DNA from 2 places in the Vescimonas fastidiosa genome. Region 1 is predicted to be linked to the other one. Evidence: riboswitches for the same ligand, from Rfam matches in the RefSeq annotation. Region 1 holds a riboswitch; the other holds the start of a gene.
What was found. A riboswitch is a leader RNA that binds a small molecule or an ion and turns the genes downstream of it on or off. The one in region 1 is predicted to bind cyclic di-GMP.

Region 1 (9,192 bases):
ACGGTGTTCCCCATGGAGAGCAAGCGGGAGCCGGCAGATCTGGCAGATAGGTAAGGGGGTTGAGACTTTCGAAAAACTCTCCGGGTTTTTCCGACAAAAGGATTGCAGTCTGCGGCGCGCATAATTTGTCAGTCTGTGACGGACAAATTTCACACTGGCAGCCTGATTATAAAATAAGAATTTTTTTCAAAGGCCAAAAAATCATGTAAAAATCTGGGTTTTGACTCTCGTTTTGACACCCCAAAAACCAGGCAATTATGTACGCGTTATGCACGACTTTTTCGGAATTTTCAAGAGTCACGCTAAAAGTGCAAAAAAAGTTCCGAAATCCGCAGATTTCGGAACTTTCCTGGTGGAGATAAGCGGGATCGAACCGCTGACCTCTTGAATGCCATTCAAGCGCTCTCCCAGCTGAGCTATACCCCCAGGTTCTATTCACTTCGCGGCGCCTTGGCTGCCGACTTACTTAGTATAGTATACTTCCGGGCATTTGTCAACACATTTTTCTCCAAATTTTCTGTTTTTTTATTCCTGCACCCGGCCCAGCTGATAAAAGGCCACGGCGCTGGCTGCTGCCACATTCAGCGAGTCTACCCCATGGGCCATGGGGATGCACACCGTGTAGTCGCAGTCCTCAATGCTGCCGTCTGCCAGACCGTCCCCCTCGGTGCCCAGGGCGATGGCCAGGCGCGGCTCCGCCAGGAGCCGGGGGTCATTCAGCCGCACCGAATCCGCCCGCAGAGCCATAGCCGCCGTGCGAAAGCCCAGGGCATGAAGCTTTTCCGTCCAGCTTCCCTCCGGCAGATAGGTCCAGGGGATCTGAAACACCGTTCCCATGCTCACCCGTGTGCTGCGGCGATACAGCGGGTCGCTGCACTCCGGCGTCAAAAGCACCGCGTCCATGCCCAGTGCTGCCGCCGAGCGGAAGATGGCGCCTACATTGGTGGGATTCATCACCCGCTCCAAGACCGCCACCCGCCGGGCATTTGCGCACACCTGCTCTACCCGGGGCAGCGTCCGGCGCTTCATGGCGCACAGCATCCCCCGGGTCAGGTGAAAGCCCGTCATTTGGGCCAGCACCGGCTCCTCCGCCGTGAAAACCGGCACCTCCGGGCACCGCTCCAGCAGGGGCTTGGCCTGATTTTCCACATGGCGGCGCTCCATTAAAAACGAGATGGGCTCATAGCCGGACTGCAGCGCCCGGGCAATGACCTTGGGGCTTTCGGCGATAAAGACGCCCTGCTCCGCACACTCCCAATTCGCCAGCTGACTGTCCCGCAGCCGTGCAAAAATATCCAGCTCCGGCGCGGAAAAATCCGCGATCTCCCGAATATCCGCCATGGTTTTCCTCCGTCAAAAATTGATAACGCCCAGATGCTCCAGCAGAATCTTCACACCGATGAGAATAAGGATGACGCCGCCTACGATCTCGGCCCTGCTCTTGTAGCGCAGCCCGAAGATATTGCCCACCTTCAGGCCCACCGCCGACAGGCAGAAGGTGATGGCCCCGATAAGCCCCACGGCACGGAAAATATGCACATCCGGCAGCAGGGCAAAGGTGATGCCCACCGCCAGGGCGTCTACGCTGGTGGCCAGGGCCAAAGGCAGCATAGACCTGAAGCCGAAGGAGGCGCTCTCCTCCTGTTGCTCCTTGGAAAAGCCCTCCTTGAGCATATTTCCGCCGATGAGGCACAGCAGCACGAAGGCAACCCAGTGATCCACCGAGGTGATGTATCGCTCAAAGGTGGTGCCCAGCAGGTAGCCCAGGGTGGGCATCAGCGCCTGAAAGCCGCCGAACCACAGCCCCACGGTCAGGTAGTGCTTCCATCCCGGCTTCTGCACGGACAGACCCTTGCAAATGGCCACCGCAAAGGCGTCCATGGACAGACCCACCGCCAGCAGCGCCAGTTCCGTTAGTTTCATCTGTGTTTCCTCCCTGTCGGGCCGGACTGCAAATGCATACCGACAAGAATCCATAATATCCAAATAGTATCTCATAATTTTAGGGAAAAGTCAATGTTTCCCTGTCGGGGGAGGGGCTGGGGGAGGGGCGTTAAAAAACCGAAAAAAAATACTTGACAGAAGGGGACGATTATGGTACTTTTATCCTGAAGTTAAGATCGTTTGGCAAAACTGCCGTGAGACAGTGACGCAAAGCCAAGGGGACTTATTGCTCATCTAAGTCAGCCCGGTTGCAATTTTCAGAGATTGCAACCGGGGTTTATTTTTTTTCGGATGGTATGGAGGTGCGGGATGGACAAGCTGAATATTTCCGTTACCCGTACCATCGACAGCGGCGTGCGGCCCATTGAGCTGAAATGCACGCCCATTTACGACTGCCTCTTCTCCAATGTCGCGGGCCTGCGCAGCCGGGCCTTGGTCAACAGTGTGGACTATGGAACCCTTGATCCCGGGGACTATATGCCTGCGCTGGAGGACGACCGGGAGAGCGCCTCCTCCTTCACCGCGCGCAATTTGCGGGTGGTGTTGGGCGCTCTGCCCGCCCTGCAATCGCAGGCCCGCGGCATCTCCCTATTTCTGCTCTCGTGTCCCGTGTCTCTGGTGAGGCGCGGGACCCTGGCGGCAGAGGTGACACGGCTTTTACGCGCGGCGGACCCCAAGTGCGCCGAGGCGGTGTGCCTGTCCTTCGCTCCGGAGCTGCTGCGCCTGCCGCCCAAGGACCTGCAAAGCGCCCTGCTGCATATTCGCTCTCTGGGCTGCAAGGTGGCCGTGGAGGGCTTTGGCCGGGCGGATTTTCCCATGTCCGTACTGCCCCTGGCGGCCCCGGATCTGCTGCTGCTGGAGCGGGACCGTAAGGGCGACTTTCCTGCGGGCATGGCGGCCTATATACAATTCGCCGGAGCCTTGGGCATTCAGACCCTGGCTGTGGGGGTGCCTGCGGAGACGGTTTTGCGGGGGCTCAATGAGGCCCAGTGCGCATATTATACCCCGGCCCCGGGCCTGCGGACGGAGGGCCGGAGCCTGTATATGGAAAAAGAACTGACAGACCTTTTATCGGAAAGGAGCGTGGCATCCCTTGCCGGTTTCAACTAAACAGCCCGGGTCCGTGCTGACCCGGTCGGCGGAGGAGGTCAAGCGCTACCGTCTGTATAAGAAGATCGTGCCGCCGGTGCTGGGGCTCATTACCCTGGTGCTTATCATCGTGTACATCATCTCCATTCTGTTCACCAAGTACGGCAGCTTTACGGTGAAGATCAATAACCTCACCGACCGCAAATATTACCTCACCCTCTGCGAATCGGATAAATTTCTCAACCCCGTATCTTATCTCAATTCTAAGGCCGTGAAGGATGTTACCAACATCGACGGCAACTCTCTTCCCGCCGACCTCAACGATGTGGACGGCGAGCACAACGGGGAAAACTATGTGGCCTACACCTTCTACGCCAAGAATGTGGGCCAGAGCACCATTACCTATGACTATGACCTGGTCATCTCCCGCAAGACCATCGGCGTGGACTCGGCCATTCGCGTGCGCCTGTACTATACACCCTTTTACTACGACAGCTTCACCAAGGAATATACCCGCAGCGGCGACTATACCGACTATGCCAAGCCCCGCACCGGGGGCAGCGGCCTGCCGGAGGTGGACCCGGATAACCGCACCATGACCAATTTCGCCGCCAGCGGCTCTGTGGCCCAGGGCCGGGTGGCGGGCTTTAAGCCCGGGGATATATCCAAAATAACCGTGGTCATCTGGATCGAGGGCAACGACCCCGACTGCACCGACGACATCCTGGGCGGCGAGTTCAAGGTGGACATGGTTATGAATGTGGTGGCCGAGGAATAACTCCCGCACACCCCCGTAGGGGGCGGCGTTCCCGACGCCCCGCCCCGCCGTACCCCTAACTTACCCCAACTGCTCACGGGGTCCTTCGCCATAGCGTCCGATGCGTTTCCATTCCCGCGCAAAAGCGCGGCGAGGGACCCCGCTGCGGCAGTTATGGGACCCCTCAAAATAGACCCTCTTTTCCCGGTGGGGCGGGACACGCCTTCTGCTCCCGTCCCACCTGTACCCCTTGCGACCCACGGAAACCCGCCGCGGGTCTCTCTCCCTTTAGGCAAGGGAGGCTATCTTTCCCCTTACTATTTCGTTCCTTCACCGTCCGACTTCGTACTGAGACGGTTTGGATAAATACAAAAACTAAAGAAAAGCGAGGAAAAACAAATGAAAAAGTTCAGAAAATTGATTCCCGCCCTGTGTATGCTGCTGGTCTCGGCACTCTTCGTGGGAACCTCCACCTATGCGTGGTTTTCGATGAACACCACTGTTACGGCCACGAACATGCAAGTGACTGCCAAGTCCAATGCAACTTATCTGCTGATTGATACTAAGGACAATAGCACAAGTAAGGAAACTTCTGCAATTACCAAGGAAACTAATGCAGCTGCAGCAACTGTTTACCCCTGTGCCTATACTGAAACTGAAATCGCCAGTGACACAGACAACACCAATAAAATTGACGCAAAGACATGGTATACCGCAAATAATAAAAACGGCAATCATGCGACGGATGCGGTATTGGGTAGAAAGACGATTGCCCTCGGGAATGGAGACTATATGCAGAAGAGCGAGTTTTGGCTGACTCTTTCAAAGGACTCCGAACCTGCCAGTAATAAGACCCTTTCCATTGCTTTTGAGAAGGCAGCCGGAGATGATGCTGCTATTTCTACAGCTGTGTTTGTCGGCGATGCACAGGAGCCCATTCTGCTAAATGACACCACTACGCAGGGCACGGCAACTGTTTCCCTGACTTCTGCGACTTCTGTTAAAGTTACTGTTTATACATATATTGACGGTACATCTGATAATGTAAACAGTGACTATTTTAATGCAGCAGCTACAGCGAATAAGCTCCAGGGTACGGTTAAGCTGACCTTCGACCTGGGTATCTAATTATAAATCTCCCTGCGGCGCCCTGGGGGGCGCTGCGGGGGGAAATCCCCGGCCCCGGCGGGCTGGGGGCAGCCCGCCCTACACATCCTTTGTCTATGCATCCGTAGGGCGGGGCGCTATCACCCCGCCGACCGGCGTATCTCCCGCACCCGAGCTGCAGGCAAAGCCCCGGCCCTGCTGCGGGAAGCCGCAATACCCTACAAAAGCAAGCATCGCACTCCTCAAATCATACAAAGGAGCTAAACGGGAATGGAAAAAAAGAAAAATACAAAGAAAATCATCGGCACCGTGGTGGATGTGCTTATCTGGGTGCTGGTGGTTTTGTGCGTAGGCGTGTCCATTGTGGCCGTCTCCGCCGGCACCAACGCAAAAAATGTCCCCACCGTGGGAAGCACCTGCTTTCTGAATGTGAAAACCGAGTCCATGGACGCGGAAAAGCCTGCCGGCGTCCCTGCCGACAAGCCCGCCGGCTTCTCCGCTGGCACCATGCTCCTGAGCAAGTACATTGCCGAGGACGACGCCGCCCTTGACGCCCTGGAGGTGGGGGACATCATCACCTTCGAGATGAAGCTGGACGGCTCTGACACCGTGGACTATAACACCCACCGTATCGTGGCCGTGGAGCGCAACGAAAACGGCACCTTGGTCTCTGTTACCACCAAGGGCGACAACAACGACCTGGTGGACGGCGGCCAGGTCAGCCGCGGCACCATCATCGCCGTGTACACCGGCTCTAAGATTCCCGCCCTGGGCAAGGTGCTGGACTTCTTGAGCACCCAGGTGGGCTTCGGCGTGTGCATCCTGCTGCCGCTTATCCTGTTCTTTATCTATCAGCTTGTGAAGTTCGTTATGGCCTTTATGTCTGTGAAGAACTCCGGCAAGAAGGTCATCTCCGCCGCCGATGAGGAGCTTATCCGCCAAAGGGCCGTGGAGGAGTACCTGAAAAAGCAGCAGGAGAAGGAAAACAATAACGAGGAAATCAAGTCTTAACGCCCCGAGGTACACCGCATTCCTGGGTTAAGACCCTACATACACACCAATCCGCACTGAAATTGTAAGGAAAATCTGCTATGCATGACTTTTTATACGGCTTTCTGACCTGGTTCAAGGCCTTTTTTGACAATATGCTGGGCGGCGTCCTGATGGTCGTTAAGGGGATCGTCCTGGGCATCATCAAGATTTTTAACCTGCCCTATTACTTCAAAATCTGGGCCGACGAGGCACCTAACTTTGGCGTGTTCGACTGGATATTCTCCATTCTGGCGTTCCTGCTGGTGCTGGCCGTGTGGGCGGGGGTCATCTTCCTGGCCGTGCTGGCCGTGCGGAAGTACATCCGCTTCCGCCGCGGCATCGTGGGAAACGAGGACCTTTTGGAGGAAATCGCCGACCTGCACCGGGATGTCCTGCGCCTGACCTCCGAAAAGGAGCGGATCATGCAGCTGAAGGTCTCACAGGCGGGACTGTCCTATGACCAGTTCAAGGAGCTTATGGAGTCTACCGAGGAGCCTGCCGAGGAGCAGGATTCGGAGCAGCCCCAGGCCAACCTGCCCGCCGCCCCGGCCGCCCGCTTTACCCGCCTGGCCGCCGTGGACGAGAAGTATATTTACTACACGCCCCCGGTCTATGAGCGGGGCATGACCCTCCGGGACATCTGCGAGGATATGCGCAACTTCGCCTGCACCAACAACGGCCTGTACTACGATGAGCGCACCATCCGCTTGATGCTCTCCGGCTTTGCCTGCACGAAGCTGGTGATCCTCCAGGGTATCTCCGGTACCGGTAAAACCTCGCTGCCGTACATGATGGGCAAATACTTCCAAAATGACGCCACCATCGCCTCCGTGCAGCCCTCCTGGCGGGACCGCAACGAGCTGTTCGGCTATTTTAATGAATTTACAAAAAAATTCAACGAGACCGATGTGCTGCGGCGAATCTACGAGGCCGGGTACAACGACGAAATTAACCTGGTCATTCTGGACGAAATGAACATCTCCCGGGTGGAGTATTACTTCGCCGAGATGCTCTCGGTGCTGGAAATGCCCAACCCCGACGAGTGGCGCATTGAGCTGGTGCCCTCCTCCTGGGAGAACGACCCGGCCCATCTGCGGGACGGATTCCTGCAAATTCCCCAGAATGTCTGGTACATCGGCACCATCAACAACGATGACTCCACCTTCTCCGTCTCCGACAAGGTCTATGACCGTGCCTTCGTCATCAACCTTGACAGCAAGGGCATCCCCTTTGAGGCCCCCAAGACCCCGGCCAAGAAGATCGCCTATTCCGAGGTGGAGCGGCTGTATGAGCAGGCCAAGCTGGACTTCCCCGTGAGCCGGGAGGCTCTGGACAAGATCGAAAAGCTGGACCTGTATGTTATCCAGCATTTCCGCATTGCCTTCGGCAACCGTATTATGAAGCAGCTAAAGGACTTCGTGCCGGTTTACATCGCCTGCGGCGGCACCGAGACGGAGGCCATCGACTACATCTTTGTTACCAAGGTTTTCCGTAAGTTTGAAAGCCTCAACCTCTCCCTGATCCGGGGCGAAATTCGCGGGCTCATCGCTATGATGGACTCCCTCTTCGGCCCCGGCGCTATGGCCGAGAGCATCGAGTATCTGCAGCGTCTGCAGAAAATGTATTAAAATAGGAGGGTGGGACGGATATGGCCACCACAGCTTTTGAAATAGAGAATACCCGCGCTCTGTCCGATCCCACCCTTCGCGCCCGCTTCAGCCTGTCCTTTTCCGCGCAGATGATGCTCTCCCAGGAGAGCGTCAAGGAAAGCTGCGCGGCAGCGGCCAACGCCCTGCTGTCTTTCAGCGGCGTGCGCTACCGCACAGCCTGGACCGGCATCTATTTCACGGCGGGCGGCAAGCGTATAGCCGCCCTTGCTTTTTTTGAGGACAGCCTGTGCCTGCTTTTGGCCCAAAGCGCAGAGGCGGCCTCCGGCCCCCGGTATAAGGCCCAGGATGTGTCCCAGCTGCGCCGGTTTGAAAAAACCCCCGCCCTGCTCCCGCTGAAAAGCGAGGGCGCACTGAAAAACGCCCTGAAAAAATGGACCGACCTGGCTGCCACCCTGGATCTGCGGGAAAAGGACGCCCCGGCGGCAGTTTTTGCCCCGGAGAGCTTCCCCGGGGACAGCTTCGAGTCTCTGCTGCGCCGGGGCCTTATCCGTCCCACCGGTAAATACAGCGGCGAAGAGGGGGAGTTCGTGGAGGTCCTCTCGGCCCTCTCTGCAGGAGAAGCGACCATCAAGCTCAGCGAAAAGAAGATGCTCCGCGCCCTGGACGAGGGCTGGGTGGAGCGCATTGAGCAGGCCCTGCCCGCCATCGACGAGCTTCTGCGTCGGCCCTCGCACTTCATTGCCGAGACGGAGGAGATTCGCCCCATGGAGCTGACACGGAAGATCACCGGACGCTCCGTGGCCCATCTCTGCCAGCACACGGACTTTATCTCCAGCGTGGACGGCGACGATGTGACCCCCTCCAAGATGCTCAATATCATCCGGGAGGATTCTATCCTCACCTATGAAAATAAGTTCCTCAATACGCTGCTGGCAAACCTCTATTTCTTCGTCAGCGAGCGCTACCGCATTGCCCTGGAAAACGGCGTGGACGAGCGCATCAGCAGCGTCCGCTTCACGGATTCCTTTTACCACGGCCAGGCCAAGTCCCTGGTGACCATCAACATCCAGCGCTCGGAGAAGATAACCGATGTCAAGGGCGTGCAGAAAAGCTATTTCGGCTCTCGTCTGTGGAAGCGGGTGGAGCAGCTTAACGACATCACCCGGGCCTATATAGAGTCGGACTTCGTTCGGGAGATGGGGCGCAATTATGTGAAGCCCCCTATCCTGCGCACCAATGCCATCCTGAAAAACAAGTATTTCCGCCAGTGCCTGGACCTGTGGACCTACCTGCAAAGCTACGAGGAGAGCGGCTGCGGCCTCACGGTGGAGGAGACGATCCTGCAGCCGGACCAGAAGTATGTGGGAGGGCTATTCGGCGCGGCGGCGGCCCAGTATCTGGAGTTTTGCCGCAGCAGCGACGAGCGGACAGAGGAAAATATCCTCACCTCGGCTACCTCGCCTACCCTGAACGCCCGGCTTACCCTCACCGTAGAGGACGAGGCGGACCCGGTAGAGGCGGAGGACTTTACAGCGGTGCAGCCCGCTGCGCCCCGGCAGCCCCGGGACATGGCCTTTGCCGTGCAGGTGGCTCTGAAGGCTGCCGCGTTCTACGACGCCCGGGAGAGCAACCTTCGCTTGGAAAAGGATATGG
Region 2 (9,192 bases), 370 kb from region 1:
TCAGGGAATTAAATGTAAAGGCAGAAGCCTTGCCATTTGTAAGCGTCACAGCATTTTTACCCGAAATCAGGCCGAAATAGCCGCCCACACTGTGGTCTGCCGCGCCGGTTCCGTTGAAGGTGGCGCCGGTCACGGTCACATCGGTGAAGTTCGCCGCTTTCTCGGCGGTAAAGCTGCCTATAAAGCCGCCTATATTACCACTTTTGTCAAATGTGTTCCCGGACAGGACAAAGCTGCCCACCGGAGCCGCCGTGGCCTGTCCCACCGCGCCCCCCAGCATCGGCAGGGTAGCCGCCGAAGTAAAGGTGCTGCCTGAAACGGTGCAGGTTTTCCCCGTTTCCACGGTGATCTTGCCGTCGGATTTGCCCGCTACGCCGCCTACATACGCGCCCGTAGCTGTAAAGGCGTTCACCGTTACACTCTTAGCAAAATTAACTGTTCCCGTATTCGCGTTCACGCCCACCAGGCCTGCGGCGTAGTCAGCCGCCGCCGTAGCGCTGCCTGTATAGGTGCTTTCGCTGCTCACGGTGAAAGTGCCCTTGTTTTCGCCCACCAGCAGACCGGCATTACCCGCACCGGCACTGGAAACCAGGATATTCAGGTTCCCTGTGGTCACGGAAACCGACGCATCTTTCTCAATCATGCCAAACAGACCGCCTGCGCTGCCGCCGGCCGTCTCCAAGGCGTACTGGGCTCCGTCCTTGAAGCAGGGACTCAGATCCACGGCGCAAGTGCCACTGCCCGTGACCTTACCCGCCACCAAGCCCGCCGTCTTATTCCCTTGCACTACACCCTTTACGCTTCCGTCACTCTGCACCTCTCTGGCCGCAAAGCGGAATGCGCTGATATCCAGGGCATGGCTATCCTTTGTAATGGTGAGCGTATCGCACAAAGCAAAGGGCGCATTAATATCCGCACACAAGTCAATTTTATCAGTTTCTTTGGTAATAGACGCCTCATTGGACAGATTGTTAAACAGCACATTCCACCCACTAATCTTCAGGTAGGTCGATCCGGGCACTTTGGCCATATAAATTTTGCCCTTAAAGGGATGTTCGTCGTTGCCGATACCGTAAAAACTTTTCTCCAAATCCCCCGCATCTACCGTCAATTCCCAAGTATCACTTGCAAAAATTTGGAAGGTATATCCCTCCAGGCTATTCGACTGAGACACTCGGGCCAGCGTAACGAAGCCCTGAGCCCCGGTAATGCCGAATTCCTTATCCCCATTGCGGGTAATACCCCCATAGGAGCCGTTGTCAGCAAGGTTCAAAATTTTGCTTGCATCCAGAGCATATCCGGCCGGTATCTCCGCCGCATAGGCCCGGCTCCACCAAGTCAAAGCGATCACCACCACCGCCGCCAAAGCTGTGAAAAGGCATACGGCGGACCGCACCGACAGTACGCCCGCTCTCCCCTTTTTATTTGTTTGCAATCTACTTTTCATACACATTCACCTGTTGTCTGTATGTGTGTCCTTATGGCAGCTGCTGCCACTTTACAAAGCTCTCCAGATCCGTCCAGTTATAGCTATTGTTCTTCCAGGGATTGTTCTTCTCATCTTCTATCCCCTGCACCCGCATGAAGGAGAGCCGGCCATAGTAGTCCGTCTCCTGGGGAATATAGATATATTTGTCGAATCCGTCCGTTGGATTTTCCACATTCCGCGCCTTGAAATCATTATGCTCCATCAGCGTCAGCCGGTCCGACCGCCACAGCACCCGCAAAACACCGTTCTTCGGCGGCTCACCTACCATGGAGATTCCATAGATAAACGCTGCGTAGTCCTCTATATCCACATTTCCTTCGGTTTTTTCAAACCCGCAGTCCACATGGAAGCCCTCTGACCGGGACGGCACGATGCACGCCCCCAGCATCCGGCTGGCCATATATCGGGGCGTATCAGGCACAGCCACCATCAGCAACTTAGGGAAGGTAGTCAGGTCTTCGTTTGCATTGGCGTTAAACTGCACCGTTATGGCCAGCTCCGAGGCCTTTTTTCCCTTGAGTGTGGCGGTAAATATCGGTGTATCATGGGTCGTGCTGTTCACCGTCTTACCCGTCGTAGTACCATAGGAAATGGTATAGGCCCGCCCGGTATCGTCCTTGTCCAGCCAGGCATACACGGAGAAGGTCACATCAAAGTCGTTATACTCCCCCGTAGAGCGGTCATAGTTATAAAAGCTGATGCTCTTGGCCGCCATACCCTGGGGCCGCACCACATTTTTATCCGCCTCCTCAAACCTGGAAACGCTGCTGAGCACATCGCTGGAAAAGGAGTGCTTCCGATTCACGAACACATCCTTAAAGTTGCCCTTGCCATAGTAGGCTGCCAGCACCAGCGTGGCCGACAATGCCAGCACCAGCACCGCCCATAGGGCCGCAGGGAGCTTCTTTTTTCTTAGTCTCATGCCGTCACGCCCCCCTCTTGGTGCCGCCCTGGGTCACGATGTACACCACATCCGTCTCTTTCTCCAGCTCCGCCTCGGAGATATTCTCCTTCCAGGTCACCTGCAGCACATAAAAGCGGTAGGCTTCCGTGTCGTTGAGCTTGGCATAGATGTCTGTTCCCTTGGCAGTATAATCCTTAAACTCGTCGCTGTATGTCTTATATACGCCCCGGTTCAGGTGCGTCTGGTCCTGCGTTTCATCGTCTACTCTATCCTTGGTATATTTGACCGTTGCTTTCCAGCTCGCATCCGAAGTGGTATAGTTAAAATAGCAGTCCTGCCCTTCCAAAGTCCGCTTCTCGTACTCGCTGCCTTTGGCCGCATCGGTGATGTTCTGCACCGGGTACAGGTTAATGACCATGCCGATGTTCTCCGTGTAGATCACGCCCAAATCAAAGTCCTTCACCGCCCCCTCATAGGCCGGAGCCACGCAGAACAGGGCGTTATAGGTCTTATTGATCTGCAGGCCGTCCAGATCGAAGGAGGTCATCTCCCGCAGATTGTCGTCCTTGATGTAAATGATGGGTGGCATTTCAATTTCCAAGTCCCCCGACCGGCTTCGGTTGGCCAGCGCAAACCAGGCAACGGCGGAGATCATCAGCACCCCCGCCATCACCAAGATCAGTAGCATTTTCTGTGAAATTTTCCGTTTCCCGGCTTGCATCGTCTTTTACTCCTCCTGCACGGTCAGGTCAAAGCACATATGCCGCAGCGTGGTGCCGATGATGTAGTCGGCCTTGTTGTAGCCGTCCCCGGACTTTTCGCCGCTTTCAAACATCTCTGACAGGTGTTCCTTGCTGCCGTAATATGCTGCAATATCCGCCCGGTCTTTCTCGGCAATGAGCGCGCCGCTCGCAAAAATATCGCTGTACCAGGGCACCCACACCCAGTACACCGTCACCGCCTGCTCCTGCGCAGTGGCTTTCACCTGCTCCGACTGCCCACCGGGTATCCACCCGGAGTAAGTACCGTCCGTATTTTTCTCCCGGAAGAACAGCAGATGTGCGTTGATGTGCTGCAAGGCCTCCTTCTGCATAGCCTCCGTTGTATCGGCGTAGAACCCTTTGTTCTTCGTATCGCCCGGAAAGAATTCGTTGTTCGTCACCGTCAGCACATAAGAGAAGGAAAAGTCCGCCCTGTCCGGATTGTACACATAAAAGGTGAAGCTCCCGGATTCCCCGGGCCGAATGCGTGTCAGGTTCGCACCGCCGAAGTGCTTCATATCAGCGGAGGGCTGCATCACGGCGATATTCGTCCCGTCGCTGACGGCTCGTATTTCCAGGCTTCCCTTGGCCGACACGCTCATGCCGGTGGCAGACGCCCCAACGCTGTTTGTAAACCAGCTAAAGCCGACACTAGCTGCGAAAATGGCAAAGGCGATCATGGCCGCTGCCAGCAGCAGGCCCACAAAGGCCGATGTTTTCTTTGACACAGGCGTCCCTCCTTTCCCCGTAGGCCGCACCGGTTTTTCTAAAAAAGACAAAACGCCGCAATATCCAGGATATTGCAGCGTGGCTGACTTTTCGAAAAAAGTCCCGATAGCTTTGCGTCACCGCCTCACGACGGTTTTGCCTAAATCATTCAGTTGAATCACCCCGTATGCTCGCCCCCTGGGTCAGCTCCGGCTATGGTAATTCGGTTTTGCCTGAAAATTGTAACACATTTCCATCCCTCTGTCAATGCTTTGTTCCCTATCGCAGCAGAATAATACTTTTTTCCTATTTCCTCCGCAGCTCACAGAGCTGCGTATTGCATTTTTCAGAATAACGGCGTAAAATGAAGCAAAATAGATTTCCCGAAAACATACAAAGGAGAATCGACCATGCAATCTATCTTTGCCAAGCTCCTCTATGAAATGGAAAAGCATCACGACACCGTCCTGGTCACCATCATCCGCGAGTCCGGCTCCACCCCTCGGGGGGAGGGCGCTCAGATGCTGGTAGGGGCACAGGGTCCTCTGAGCGGCACCATAGGCGGCGGGAATGTGGAAAATCTGTCCATTCTTCACGCCCGGGATCTAATCGCCCAACGCTGCAGTGACCTCCATGAATACCCGCTCCATCGCAGCGATACCGAGGACATCGGCATGGTCTGCGGTGGGGATGTCACGGCCCTATTCACCTTCATTCCCGGCACGGACGCCGCCTGGGCCGCCCTGGCCGCCGACCTGCTGCAGCATATTGCAGACCGCCGACCCGGTTACCTGGCTCTGCCCTTGGATGGCACGGTTGGCTTTCTTACGGACGATCCGGAAAAGGAAAGCTCCTTCACCATGCCTCTTTCCATAGGGGAGCGGGCCATACTTTTTGGTGCGGGTCACTGTTCCCTGGCCCTGACCCCGGTGCTGCGTTCCGTGGGCTTCCGCGTCACGGTGTTCGACGACCGGCCCGAACTGGTCACCCCAGAGCGTTTCCCTGCCGCCGAGCGCCTGATCTGCGGCGATTTCAGCCACATAGACCGCTACCTGAGCTGCAGCGCCGAGGACTATATCGTGGTGATGACCAGCGGCCACACCCATGACTTTATCGTCCAGGAGCAGATTCTCCGCCGAGACTTCGCCTATGTGGGCGTCATCGGCTCCCGGGCTAAAACCGCCTCCGTCAATGCCCGCCTCCGGGCCGCCGGAGTCCAGGAGACCGCCATTGCCAGTGTTCACACCCCCGTGGGCATAGCCATCAAGGCCGTCACCCCGGAGGAGATCGCCGTCTCCATCGCCGGCGAAATGATCTGTGAGCGTGCTCTGCGCCGGGAAAAAGACGGCCCCCGGCACCACGGCTGCCCCATGCACTGAGCAACGGCTGCACTAAAAATGGGGTTGGCCATTCCCGGTCCTAATGCACACCCAACATACTTATTTTAAATAATCTTATAGTTTTTTTTAAAAACATTGTTAAAAAAGTTGACAACTCATGTTTTCTGCGGTAAACTATTTCCTGAAATTAACGCCAATGAAAAGGACCGATCCTATACATGAAAAAGCAAAAAGTCTCCGACGCTGTCATCCACCGTCTCCCCCGTTACTACCGCTATTTAGACGACCTGTATAACAAGGGCGTTGTGCGCATCTCCTCCAACTCCCTGGGCAGCAAAATGGATATCACCGCCTCCCAGATCCGCCAGGATTTGAGCTGCTTCGGTGAGTTCGGTCAGCAGGGCTATGGCTACAATGTGGCCGAGCTTCGCTCCGAGATCGGGCATATCCTGGGCATCGACAAGGGCCACCGCCTTATCATCATCGGCGTAGGCCATTTGGGCCACGCTCTGCTGCAGAACTTCGACTTTGAAAAGGTCGGCTTCCATGTGGACACCGCCTTTGATGTCTCCCCCGACCTCATCGGCACCAGCATCCATGCTGTCACCATCCGCTCCATGGACGAGCTGGAGCAGTATATTGTCGACTATCGGCCCGATGTGGCGGTGCTTACCGTTCCCCAGCATGTGGCCCAGCCCATGGCCAGCCGCCTTATCGACCTGGGTATCAAGGGCTTTTGGAACTTCACCAATGTGGAGCTGAGCACGGATAAGCCCGATGTTTTCTTCGAGGATGTTCACTTTGTGGACACGCTCCTGACCCTAAGCTATCGCATTTCCCGACCCTGACGCACCTTTCCTCCCGCCGCGCATACTATGGATTGAGGCCAGCGACATGGCCGTAAATTTCATAGGGAGGTCACATTATGTGCAATCAGGGGAATAGCTGCTGGATCATCATCTGCGTCATCATCCTGTTCCTGTTCTGCGGCAACGGCTGCGGCTGCGGCTGCAACAACAACCAGAACGGCTGCGGCTGCGGCTGCTGACCGGCGAAACTCCACAGCTAAATAGCTAAATAGCTGAATTATCCCCTCATCCGTTACGGGTGAGGGGATTTCTTTCTTTTAAGTCCGTGCAAAATATGCTATACTTTCAGAAAATGGAGGGCTCGCCTATGGACATACACACACTCAAATCCTATTACAGCCATCATACCCCTACCCTGCAGGATGCCTCCGGTGCCTACGCCGTACTTGTTCCCCTGCTGGAGAAGGAGGATGGGCTTCACCTGCTCTACGAGGTCCGCGCTTCCTCCCTGCACCATCACCGCAGTGAGGTCTGCTTCCCCGGCGGACATATGGAGCCGGGAGAAACGCCCGCCCAGTGCGCCCTGCGGGAAACCAGCGAGGAGCTGGGCATCCCGCCGCACCGGATACAGCTTTTTGGCCCGGCGGACTTTCTCTACCTGCGCTCCGAGGCCCTCATGTACCCGGTGGTGGGTCTGCTTCCTCCCCGGTGCGAGGAAAATCTGACCCTGAATCCTCCGGAGGTCAGCACGGTTTTCACCGTGCCCGTCGCCTGGCTCCTGGAAAATCCCCCTCAGCTTTTCCGCTATCCGCTCCGCCCGGAGGTCGGGACGGATTTTCCCTACGATGCGGTACACACCCCGGCAGACTACGCCTGGGCCCCCGGCAGCATGGAGGTGCCCGTATACCGGGGCCTCCCCTATCCTCTCTGGGGCTTGACCGCCCGGATTACAAGGAAATTTATTGAGGTCTATCAGTCTCTGTAATGTTCTTTACTTTTACAACCTTTTTCCGCCGCAAGCACTGTGCATAGTGGATGCAGATACACACGATAATGCCGATGCCGATGTAGCCGAACACCGGGAACACCGTTCCCACCAGGTTGCCGAAGCCTGCCAGACTGGCCGCCCACACCAGCACCATCAGCACCGCCATGGTGCTCTTTCGGTGTGTATTCAGCACACGAATGTTGCTGTTCATGTACTCCATAAAGGCCACCAACGACGCCAGCGCATTGCTGAACATTCCGAATAGCAGCAGCATCCCGTACACGATGCCCAGAGCCGGGTTCAGCCGGGAGGCCAGGGCCACCATGGGCATCTGGGCCGCCGTGGCGTCCAGGTAGCCCGAGAGCGATGTCAGTACGCTCCCGGCCACCACCGCCAACAGCAGCCCGCCCAGGGCGATGCCGAAAATCGCGGTCTTTCTCCCCTTCAGATACTTTCCCAGGGGCGCCATAATGCCGATGGCCCCCAGCAGATTATAGGCCACATAGGTCAGCGCCGCCACGAACCAGGTGGGCATCAAGGGGTTATTATGCGCCTGCTCCGGCAGGGTCAATATCCCCTCCGTGCCGAACTCCACCCAGCTCATCACCGCGAAGCCCAGGGTAGCAATGACGATAATGGGCACCAGGGCGGAAAACACCTTCATCATGCCCGAAACGCCCAGCAGGGCCACCACGCCCAGCAGTACCACGAACACAGCCGACGCCAAAGCCGACGGCACGGACAAAAGCTGCTCCATGGCCGCGCCTACCCCGGCGGTCATGATGATGACCACACCCAGAAGGAATACATTCAGGATTACCCCGGAGAGCCGCCGCAGAATCGGCACATTCCACGGAATCATGACCTCCTCCACATTTTCCAGCCCCGAAAGCTGCAAAAGCCGCATCATCACAATGCCGAAAGCCACCAGCAGCCCGCAGGCTATCAGCAGCCCCACATATCCCTTCACACCGAATTCGCCGAAAAACTGCCATAACTCTTGGCCGGACACAAACCCGGCCCCCAAGAAACATCCCGCATAGGCCGTGGCCAGTGGGATGATTTTTATTTCCTTCATCTCTCTGCTCCTTAAACAAATTTTAACAGACATTGTATACTATAACAAAGCATTTCTCTTTCGTCAACCCACCTGCCCCGACACTTTCTTGACATATTTTTTACCAAATCATTCGGTAAAATTTATTGACGCCGTCCCTGAAATACTATATAATCGCCTTGATAAGGAGGCTGATTTTCATGATTAACACCATTCAGGGCATCGTAGACGCCGCCAAAGGCGGTGCCAGCGGTGTCATCGCCGTAGCGGCTGCCCACGATGAGCCCGTCATTGAGGCCGTGGTCGCCGCCCGCCGGGAGGGCATTGCCACTCCCATTTTGGTGGGCCATGCTGACGAGATTCGCCGTATGCTCCGGGAGCAGCACGAGGATCCCGATGCCTATCAGATTGTTCCTGCCGACTCGGATACCGACTGCGCCGCACAGGCCGTGTCTCTCTGCGCCCAAGGCAAGGCTAACTTCCTGATGAAGGGCATCCTGGGCACAGCGGACCTGATGCGCGCCGTATTCAATAAGGAACAGGGCCTGCGTACCTCCCACCTAACCACCCACTGTATGTTCTATGAAATTCCCGCCCTGGGCAAGATGCTCATTCTCACTGACGGTGGCGTGAACACCTTCCCCGACCTGGAGAAAAAAGCGGAGATTCTGGAAAATGCCGCCGCTGTGCTTCAGGCCCTGGGCTATACTTCCATCAACGCCGCCTGCATCTGCGGGGCGGAGCAGGTGAATCCCAAGGTCCAGTCCACCGTGGATGCCGATGCCCTGACCAAAATGACGGACCGCTGGGCCAAGTACAATATGCAGGTCTGCGGCCCTGTGGCCTTGGACCTGGCCGTAAGCAAGGAGGCCTGCAAGCATAAGCACTTTACAGCCCCCGGCGCAGGCGATGCCGACATCCTCCTGGTTCCCAACTATGAGGTGGGCAACGGCATTGGCAAGGCCGCCTCTCTCTTCGGCGGTGCCAAGAACGCAGGTATCATCCTGGGTGCGAAGGTCCCCATCGTTCTGGTCTCCCGCAGCGACAGTGCTGAGTCCAAGCTGGCCTCCATCGCCGCCGGCAGTGTGCTGGCTCAGCGGATGCACCTGGCTTAATTTTGAAAAAGGAGAATTCGC

Region 2: it holds a riboswitch for cyclic di-GMP, as region 1 does, so the genes downstream of both, KI236_RS03365 (hypothetical protein) here and KI236_RS05270 (EAL domain-containing protein) in region 1, are expected to answer to the same signal.

The regions. Positions count from the first base shown of each region.
Region 1 is NZ_AP023415.1:1,065,852-1,075,043, reverse strand. It holds gene KI236_RS05290 (DUF421 domain-containing protein) at 1-54, shown strand, start outside; tRNA gene KI236_RS05285 (tRNA-Ala) at 351-426, opposite strand; gene KI236_RS05280 (TrmH family RNA methyltransferase) at 526-1,341, opposite strand; gene KI236_RS05275 (manganese efflux pump MntP) at 1,354-1,923, opposite strand; cyclic di-GMP riboswitch class I at 2,117-2,200, shown strand; gene KI236_RS05270 (EAL domain-containing protein) at 2,254-3,054, shown strand; gene KI236_RS05265 (hypothetical protein) at 3,038-3,811, shown strand; gene KI236_RS05260 (hypothetical protein) at 4,190-4,918, shown strand; gene KI236_RS05255 (S24/S26 family peptidase) at 5,168-5,908, shown strand; gene KI236_RS05250 (hypothetical protein) at 5,989-7,557, shown strand; gene KI236_RS05245 (hypothetical protein) at 7,578-9,192, shown strand, end outside.
Region 2 is NZ_AP023415.1:695,629-704,820, forward strand. It holds gene KI236_RS03350 (beta strand repeat-containing protein) at 1-1,447, opposite strand, end outside; gene KI236_RS03355 (hypothetical protein) at 1,479-2,411, opposite strand; gene KI236_RS03360 (hypothetical protein) at 2,416-3,114, opposite strand; gene KI236_RS03365 (hypothetical protein) at 3,121-3,882, opposite strand; cyclic di-GMP riboswitch class I at 3,953-4,033, opposite strand; gene KI236_RS03370 (XdhC family protein) at 4,273-5,241, shown strand; gene KI236_RS03375 (redox-sensing transcriptional repressor Rex) at 5,421-6,050, shown strand; gene KI236_RS12215 (hypothetical protein) at 6,128-6,250, shown strand; gene KI236_RS03380 (NUDIX hydrolase) at 6,379-6,996, shown strand; gene KI236_RS03385 (YkvI family membrane protein) at 6,971-8,077, opposite strand; gene KI236_RS03390 (phosphate acyltransferase) at 8,257-9,171, shown strand.